DNA from 3 places in the Bacillus haynesii genome. Region 1 is predicted to be linked to each of the others. Evidence: riboswitches for the same ligand, from Rfam matches in the RefSeq annotation. Region 1 holds a riboswitch; each other region holds the start of a gene.
What was found. Region 1 has a riboswitch for thiamine pyrophosphate ahead of thiT (energy-coupled thiamine transporter ThiT). Riboswitches for the same ligand answer to the same signal wherever they lie in the genome.
Positions count from the first base shown of each region.

Region 2: linked by a shared signal. The riboswitch ahead of tenA (thiaminase II) and the one ahead of thiT (energy-coupled thiamine transporter ThiT) in region 1 are both predicted to bind thiamine pyrophosphate.
Region 3: linked by a shared signal. The riboswitch ahead of thiC (phosphomethylpyrimidine synthase ThiC) and the one ahead of thiT (energy-coupled thiamine transporter ThiT) in region 1 are both predicted to bind thiamine pyrophosphate.

Region 1 is NZ_CP059494.1:4,073,942-4,077,078, forward strand. Features, by position in the region: gene H2R00_RS20200 (processed acidic surface protein) at 1-282, shown strand, start outside; gene H2R00_RS20205 (class D sortase, LPxTATN-specific) at 389-946, shown strand; gene thiT (energy-coupled thiamine transporter ThiT) at 988-1,572, opposite strand; TPP riboswitch at 1,685-1,784, opposite strand; gene H2R00_RS20215 (GntR family transcriptional regulator) at 1,947-3,047, shown strand.
Region 2 is NZ_CP059494.1:1,748,377-1,751,513, reverse strand. Features, by position in the region: gene H2R00_RS08725 (monovalent cation:proton antiporter family protein) at 1-1,353, shown strand, start outside; TPP riboswitch at 1,413-1,521, shown strand; gene tenA (thiaminase II) at 1,605-2,306, shown strand; gene tenI (thiazole tautomerase TenI) at 2,281-2,892, shown strand; gene thiO (glycine oxidase ThiO) at 2,876-3,137, shown strand, end outside.
Region 3 is NZ_CP059494.1:2,085,388-2,088,524, reverse strand. Features, by position in the region: gene H2R00_RS10390 (M14 family metallopeptidase) at 1-201, shown strand, start outside; gene aroD (type I 3-dehydroquinate dehydratase) at 601-1,365, shown strand; TPP riboswitch at 1,515-1,623, shown strand; gene thiC (phosphomethylpyrimidine synthase ThiC) at 1,771-3,137, shown strand, end outside.

The DNA of each region.
Region 1 (3,137 bases):
AGCCTTCTGGTGGAAGTGTACGATCTGCAGGGCAATTTCATTTTGGATGTATTGCTGACGCCTGAAATGATCGGATCTGATTTAATTCATGACACAGGGTCAAAAGTGAAGCAAACCAAAACGGCTGTCAAACATGATACACAGAAATCTCATGTGAAAAAGACGGTTAAAGGTGCAAAGCTTCCAAAAACGGCCGGGCATTACGCGGAATGGTCGATCTTTGGCGCCGTTCTGATGGTTGGCGGATTCTTCATGGTCAGAAGGCTTCGCAAAGCGGCTTAACATTTCACTTCCCATTCTAAGTATGTTTAGAATGGGAAGTTTTTATAAGGAGTGAAAGGAAATTAAGGCACATCGAAAAAAGATCATCTGGCTCATAGCCATTGCGATGGTTGCATGCGGCGCTTATTTTACAACAACGAATGTGTTCAAGCTGATGCACGGCTATGCTCTTTTTTCATTTCAGCAGATGAAAGAAGAGGAAAAGCCTGAAAAACCTCCGATTCAGACGACGAAAAAAGAAAAGACGGTCATTGATCAAACTTTTGAAACCGGGGAGAAAATCGGTGATCTTGTTATTCCGAAAATCAATGCAAGGCTTCCGATATATCATGGGACAGATGAAGACGAGCTGCAAAAAGGTGTAGGCCATTACGCAGGATCCGTTCTGCCTGGAGAAGATGACAACTCGGTTTTATCAGGCCATCGGGATACGGTTTTCAGAAAACTCGGCCGAGTGGGGAAAGGCGATCAGTTAATCGTTGAAGCTTCCTATGGAACTTTTACATACAAAGTGAAAAAGGTCCGAATCGTGGATGCGGATGACCGGACGGTGATTGTACCGAAGCCGAGAGCGACATTGACGGTTTCCACCTGCTATCCTTTTGACTTTATCGGTTCAGCGCCGGAGCGGTATATATTGGTCGCAGATTTGATGAAAACATAAAAAAACAGCGGAGTCTCAGGCGAGTCCGCTGTTTTTTTATGTTATCTCATGTTTGATCTGTTTTCCAAGAGTCTTGGCGCGGTTAGCAGCAGTAAGCAAAGGACGATTGTGCAGACAATGAAAGACGGAAGCATATATGTTCCATTATATACTAATGAATAAATCCATACCGGAGTGCCTTCAGGCGCATAGTTTCCAAAAAAGACAGCGCCGCTGATGACATGTGCGAGAAATTTCAGTCCGCTTCCAAGAAAGACGGCCAGCGTAACATAGGAAATGATCTTTCCTTTTTGTTTCTCGATTGAAGCATTTCTGATCGATCCGGCAAAAAAGCCGCCGATTCCCGCCGCCGTAGGCGCGATAAAGTAATCAAGAAGAAGCTGCAGAGGATGATAAACGTAATATCCTCCAGTGACAAACTGAAGCAATCCGGCTAAAAACCCGGTTGCCAGCCCTGCCTTCAGCCCCCATCTAAAGGAGATCAGGAAGATCGGAATCATCATGATGGCGATTGAACCGCCTTGAGGCATTTTTAAAAACATTCCGGACACCATATCAAGTATAAGTGCTATTGCTGTCATAATCGCAATTTCAATCAGCTGTACAAGTTGTTTAGATTGATTCATCATAACCCTCACTTTTTGATGAACAAAGGGATACCGGACTTCTTTCCCAATAAAAAAAGCAATGCGGGGAAGGAGTAGGAAAGTTTTCCACGCACTGCTTTGGATGCAATTAGAAATGACTTTGCCACATCCCTACGCCAGCGTTAACTAACAGGTTCAAAGGGTCAGAACGGTCGTTCACTCTCAGCCTGGAGGCTCCCCTTGTGGTCATCAAGTTATTTAGTTATATTCTACTATACTAAAAAAAGAAACGGACGACAAGCTAATTGTTCGAAAATTTTTGCTAAAACCCTCCAATATGTAGCAATGCAAACATCTTTTCCTTTATAATAGAACTTATTCATACGTACAAGATGCAGTAAAGGGTTGATCTGATGAGTGAACTCCCGAAATACAGCATGGTGAAAAATAAAATTAAATCGTGGATATATGAAGGCAAAGTGAAGCCGGGCGAAAAAATCCATTCGGAAAACGAATTGATGAAAATATTTAATGTGAGCAGGCATACGATCCGGCAAGCGATCGGCGACCTTGTTCATGAAGGGCTTTTATACAGAGAGCAGGGCTCAGGGACGTATTGCTCTCACCGCCTTCAACTTTCTGAAAAAGGAAGGGAAAGAAATAAGATGATCGGGGTCATCGCGACTTACCTTTCGGATTACATTTTTCCTTCTATTATAAGAGGAATCGAATCTTCGCTGTCGAGTGCAGGATATACATTGGTCGTCGCGAGCACCAATAATGACATTGAAAAAGAAAAACAGTGCCTTGTGAATATGCTTGACAAAAAAATTGATGGGTTGATTGTGGAGCCGACGAAAACCGGAAGCTTTAATCCGAATTTAAATTACTATCTGACGCTTGAACAGCACCATATACCGTATTTGATGATCAACCAATTTTATCAGGAGTTAAATCCGCCCCATTTCATTTTGGATGATGAACACGGCGGTTTTATCGCCACAGAGCATTTGATTAAGCTCGGCCATGAAAAATTGTTCGGTTTTTTTAAACAGGACGATATGCAGGGCGTCAACAGGATGAAAGGATTTATCAGGGCTTTCAGAGAAAACGGCTTGTCGTTTTATCCGGAAATGGTCGTGACTTACACGACAGAGAATAAAAAAGAAAAAACGATAGCTGAAGCAAGGAAGCGGCTTTCTTCGACAGACCGCCCAACTGCCATATTCTGCTATAATGACGAGATAGCGCTTATGGTGTTGGATGTCGTGAGGGAATTCGGTTTAAAAGTACCGGAAGATATATCGATTGTCGGATATGACGACTCACACTTGAGCGAGGCATCTGAAGTAAAGCTGACATCAGTCACCCATCCGAAAATGAAGATGGGGATTGAGGCGGCAAAATGGATGATTGCCAAAGTTGAGGGACGCAACACGGACCAGCTTGAGCATTCTACCGTCTACAAACCTGAACTGGTTGTCAGACATTCGACCGCTAAGCTGAAAAGGTAGGCTGAACAGCTTTTTCCACACAAGTGATTCAAGTGAAGGCTGATAGCGGAGAGTTTAATGTCATCTTCGCAGCTTCGGATCATGTTCAGC
Region 2 (3,137 bases), 1.9 Mb from region 1:
TTGCTTGTCGCCGTGATTGCCGATCTTGTCACGATGATACTGCTTGCGGTGTTCGCCTCAATCTACGGCGACGAAAACAGCAATATGTGGCTGCTAATGATCTTATTTGCCGCAGGCGTCGTTTTATACCTTTTCGGAAGGGTATTTAAAAAGCGGCCTTTTGTCGAAGTGCTGTCAAAAGGCACGATCCAGATCGGCACAAGGGCGATATTTACGCTGATCATCGTACTCGTGGCGCTTTCCGAGTCGCTCGGTGCAGAAAACATTCTCGGCGCGTTTTTAGCCGGGGTGCTTGTTTCGCTGCTTTCGCCGAACAAAGAGCTCGTTCAGCAGCTTGATTCATTCGGCTACGGGTTCCTCATCCCGATCTTCTTTGTCATGACAGGCGTCAAATTGGACATTTGGTCGCTGTTTGGCAATCCGAAAATTTTAGTGATGATCCCGCTTCTGTTTGTGGCTCTGTTAATCAGCAAAGTCGTTCCGGTGCTGTTTTTGAAAAAGTGGTATGACATGAAAACCGTGCTGGCTTCCGGTTTTCTCCTGACTTCCACGCTTTCTCTGGTGATCGCGGCGACAACGATCGGCGAGCGCATCGGCGTCATTGACGCGCAGATGTCCGGCGCGCTGATTTTGGTGGCTGTCATTACATGTATCATCACACCGACCGGCTTTAAAAAATTAATGCCGAAAACGGAAAGCGAAAAAGAGAAAAAGACGATCACCTTTATCGGCGCGAATCAAATGACGCTGCCGGTTACGCTCGAACTTTCTCCAGAAGATTATCACGTCAGAATCCTGCATGTCCGGCAGGAAAAGAAGGAAGAAAAGCTGGCGGATCCGGTGTTTGATGTTGAAGTTTTGCCTGATTATGAATATGAGACGCTTCAAGCATTCGGTGTTTTTCAAACGGATATACTCGTCGTGGCCACGGGCAGCGAAGAGCGCAATACAGGGATCGCCCTTTATGCGAAGGAGCAGAAAGTCGCAAGAATTATCGCCAGCGCAGATTCTCCAGACGCTGAATCCAGGCTGAAAGAAAACGGAATTGATACATTCTCCATTCTGCTTTCTACGAAAACGCTGCTGCGCGCGCTTATCGAGGCGCCTGGCGTTATGAAACTCTTGACGAACCAGGATGCGTCGCTGTATCAGATCAATATGAGCAATGAGCGATTTGACGGTGTCCTGTTAAGGGAGTTTCCGTTTACGGGAGATGTCATCTTCGTCAGGATTTTCCGCGGGGTTGACAGCATCGTGCCCCACGGGGATACAAGGCTGCAAATGGGTGACAGGCTGATCGCCACCGGTTCGCGCGAATATATTGCGGAATTGAAAAAAACGCTTGGAGACTGACGCTTGACCATTTTGCAATTCGTGATAAGATAAAAGTATAAACTGAATGAACAAGAAATGTTTTCCACTAGGGGAGTCCTTGATAAGGGCTGAGATAAAAGTGTGACTTTTAGACCCTCATAACCTGAACAGGTTCAAACCTGCGTAGGGAAGTGGCACGGTATTTGAGTATGTATATATGCAAATTCCAAACCACTTTCCTTGCGGGAAAGTGGTTTTTTTATGTTCAGAATCGAAGGAGGAGCCTCGAAATGAAGTTTTCAGAAGAATGCCGAAACAGCGCTGCAACATGGTGGGAAGGCAGTTTTGTCCATCCGTTTATTAAAGGAATTGGAGACGGCACACTTCCGGTTGACCGATTTAAATACTATGTCATGCAGGATTCCTACTATTTGACCCACTTTGCCAAAGTCCAATCCTTTGGAGCGGCATATGCTCACGATCTATATACGACAAGCCGGATGGCCGAACACGCGAAAGGCACATATGAAGCCGAGATGTCGCTTCACAGGAAATTCACCGATCTATTGGGAATCACAAAGGAAGAGCTGGAGTCGTTTCAGCCGTCGCCGACAGCGTATGCGTACACATCGCATATGTACCGTTCTGTCGTCAGCGGCAGTTTTGCGGAAATACTGGCTGCGTTGCTTCCTTGCTATTGGCTTTATTATGACGTCGGCGAAACGCTGAAAACGTGCAGGCCTGACAACGCGATTTATCAGGAATGGATCGCGACATACGGAGGAGACTGGTTTAAAAAATCTGTGACGGAACAGATCAACCGCTTCGATGAGCTGGCTGAAAACGCCGATGAGAAAACGCGCGCGAAGATGAAGGAGAACTTTGTCATCTCCAGCTTCTACGAATACCGGTTCTGGGATATGGCCTATCAAAAAGAAAGCTGGTCAAAAAGCGGGGTGGATCAGCTTGCATCTGCACGCGATCACCGATGACAAGCACTCTGTGGAAGAGCTTGCAGCAAAAATCATTTCGATTCAAGATGCCGTTGACTTTATCCACATCAGGGAAAGGTCAAAAAAAGTAAGCGAAATATCGAGCTTAATCGAACGCCTGGCCGAAGAAGGCGTTGATAAGCGGAAGCTCATCATCAACGACAGGGTGGATATCGCTTTGTTTCATCACATTCACCGGGTTCAGCTGCCTTCACACGGATTTTCCGTCAAAAGTGTGAGGAGCCGTTTTCCGCATTTGAAAATCGGAAAGTCCGTACATTCACCAGAAGAAGCGGTTCGGGCTGAAACTGAAGGTGCAGATTACGTGCTGTTCGGCCACATTTTTGAAACGGACTGTAAAAAGGGCCGGAAAGGAAGAGGGACTGCGAGCCTGGCTGAAGTAAAGGCGGCTGTCCGCATTCCGGTCATTGCGATCGGAGGCATTACCGAACAACGTCTGGCGGAAGTCAAAATGGCAGACGGCATCGCCGTGATGTCGGGGATCTTTTCCCATGACAGACCGGATGAGGCGGCCGCGCGGCTTGCCTGTCTCGCGAAGGGAGATTCATATGAGAAAGCGCTATGATACGATCGTGATCGGCGGAGGCATCATCGGGACATCCATCGCTTATCATCTTGCAAAAGCGGGAAAAAAAACGGCCGTGTTTGAAAGCAGGGAAGTCGGCAAAAAAGCGACGAGTGCAGCTGCGGGTATGCTCGGCGCCCATGCGGAATGCGATAAACCCGGTACCTTTTTCGAATTCGCCAGAGCCAGCCAAAAAGCCTATCAGCGGCTGACGGGCGAATTGAAAGACATAAGCGGCATTGATA
Region 3 (3,137 bases), 2.0 Mb from region 1:
GCAGGCTGGTGGCCGGGACATGATGCTGCCAAAGGAAAGATTATGGCCTTCACGTATAAAGATAACAACAAGAACTTAACTGTTTTCGCTAACGATTTAACCAATGACGATCATCCGCAGCATCAATATCGGTTGCTGGCTAATTCGATTTTCAATGCCGGCCCCGGAAAAACTGAAAATGCTTCATCATCAAAACGATGAGAGGCTGGAAAGCTGAAGTTCAAGCGGCTGCCGCAGTGAGGCGTCTCGTCCAAGGCGTCGGAAGCAGAACTGAAGTATGTTATCGCTCGTAAAGAAATGTTCAGACGCCTCACGCATTAAAATAGCAAGGCTCTAAAAACTGCCCTCGATCCGAAGGGCAGTTTTTTCTTGGTCCATGGCAGTATCGTCATTCTTTCGAGTTGCCTCTATCAGAAAGCTTCCGATTGGCGGGCCTCTAGGTATAGCTATTGAAGGTCAGCATACTTGTGCAATAAAATGAAGAGCGGAGAATATGCAGTGGTTCGCATAAAAAATTTTACCTGCGCGAACTGTTGACATTCGGTAGTCACAGTGATTTGATAAAGGAAATTCGAATAAAGAAAGACGGGAGCTGAAACATTGAAGAAACTGGTGAAGGTCAGAGGAATTACATTGGGTGAAGGACGGCCAAAAATCTGTGTGCCGCTTGTCGGAAAAAACCTTGCCCAATTAAAAGAAGAAGCGGCTTATTTTCAAACGCTTGATGCCGATATTGCGGAGTGGCGTGCTGATTTTTATGAAGATGTAGATGACGTTGATCAAGTCTGCGCGGCATTGGCGGAAATCCGCCGCCTTTTAGAGGACACTCCGATCATTTTCACTTTCCGCAGCGCCGCCGAAGGCGGAGAAAAAGAGATCAGCACAGCCCGCTATTTTTCTTTAAATGAAGCGGTTGTTAAAACAGGGCTTGCTGATGTGATTGATATCGAGCTGTTCAATGACGAAGAGCAAGTGAAAGCGCTGGTGGAAGCTGCACATGGTCATGAAGTGTCCGTTATTATATCTAATCATGATTTTGAAAAGACACCGGCTGCAGAAGAAATTGTTTCCCGTTTGCGAAAAGCACAGGAATTAGGGGCTGATCTGCCTAAAATCGCGGTGATGCCGGAAACCCCGGCTGATGTCTTGCGTCTGCTTGAAGCCACTTGTACGATGAATGAGAAGTATGCAGATCGGCCGATTATTACGATGTCAATGGCCGGCAAAGGTATCATCAGCCGCCTGGCGGGCGAGGTATTCGGTTCAGCAATGACGTTCGGTGCCGCAAAGAAAGCTTCAGCACCGGGGCAGATTGCAGCTGGTGAGCTCAAGGAAATCCTTCATATATTGCATCGCAATTTATAACTTGATGATTGAGAGGAGCCTGGCTGACAGCCGGCTCCTTTGTCAGTTTTTTCGTAGTCCTAACGACTCATTTATCTTTCTTTTCGGAATCGTTTTAACTTTCCCTTTTCATTCATAATGGGTTGTGATACGATAATCACGAAATTTAATAGCATTACTAGGGGTGCCCGAATGCGGGCTGAGAGAGAGACATGCGTTTCTTAACCCTTTGGACCTGATCTGGTTCGTACCAGCGTGGGGAAGTAAAAAGGATTCGAGAGAAGATGGGGAATGGGTATGGTCCGTCTGTCTTCTAGCGATTTTACTGACTGTAAAACCAGGTTCATCATATGAGCCTGGTTTTTTGTGCTGGTGCTGTTCTGGAGTTTCGTCCTGATCAATTTTTTAGAGGGGAAGGATTTTTACATGAAACAGGAATCAGTACAGCAAAAAAACATCTCGATAATGTCAAGTTTTTCAGGGAGCCGCAAAGTGTATGTCGAAGGGTCGCGTCCTGACATTCAAGTGCCGATGAGAGAAATTTCGTTAAGTCCGACGACGGGTTCGTTTGGCGATGAAGAAAACCAGCCTGTCCGCGTCTACGACACGAGCGGTCCCTATACGGACGCCAATGCGGACGTTGATATTCTTAAGGGGCTGAAACCTTTGCGGGCGACCTGGATCAGGGAGCGCGGCGATACCGAAGAATATGAAGGCAGAGAAATAAGACCGGAGGATAACGGCTATAAATGCAAAGAGAAAGCGAGCCACAGCTATCCAGGGTTGAAACGAAAACCGCTGCGCGGGAGAAAAGGACAAAATGTCACTCAGCTGCATTACGCAAGAAAGGGGATCATTACGCCCGAAATGGAATTTATTGCGATCAGAGAGCACGTATCTCCCGAATTTGTTCGTGATGAAGTGGCAAGCGGACGGGCGATTATTCCGTCAAACATCAACCATCCGGAAAGCGAACCGATGATTATCGGCCGCAACTTCCACGTCAAAATTAATGCCAACATCGGCAATTCCGCTGTCACCTCTTCGATTGAAGAAGAAGTGGAAAAAATGACATGGGCGATCCGCTGGGGTGCCGATACGATGATGGACTTGTCCACAGGTAAAGATATTCATACAACGAGGGAGTGGATTATCCGCAATTGTCCAGTTCCTGTAGGAACCGTGCCGATTTATCAGGCGCTTGAAAAAGTAAACGGCGTCGCGGAAGATCTTACTTGGGACATTTACCGCGATACATTGATCGAACAGGCTGAGCAAGGCGTCGATTATTTCACGATTCACGCCGGCGTCCTTCTCCGGTATGTGCCGTTAACAGCAAAGCGCGTCACCGGAATCGTATCCCGCGGCGGGGCGATCATGGCGCAATGGTGTTTGGCTCATCATGAGGAAAGCTTTCTGTACACCCATTTTGAAGAGATATGCGAGATTATGAAAACATACGATATCGCATTTTCGCTCGGAGACGGTCTTCGTCCCGGCTCGATTGCCGATGCGAATGATGAGGCCCAATTTGCCGAATTGGAGACGCTCGGCGAGCTGACGGAAATCGCCTGGAAGCATGATGTTCAAGTAATGATCGAAGGCCCGGGACACGTGCCGATGCATAAAATCAAAGAGAATGTCGACAAGCAGATGGAGATTTGCAAAGAGGCACCGTTTTACACGCTCGGTCCGCTGACGACCGATATTGCACCGGGCTACGACCATATTACATCGGCGATCGGAGCGGCGATGATCGGCTGGTACGGAACGGCCATGCTTTGCTATGTGAC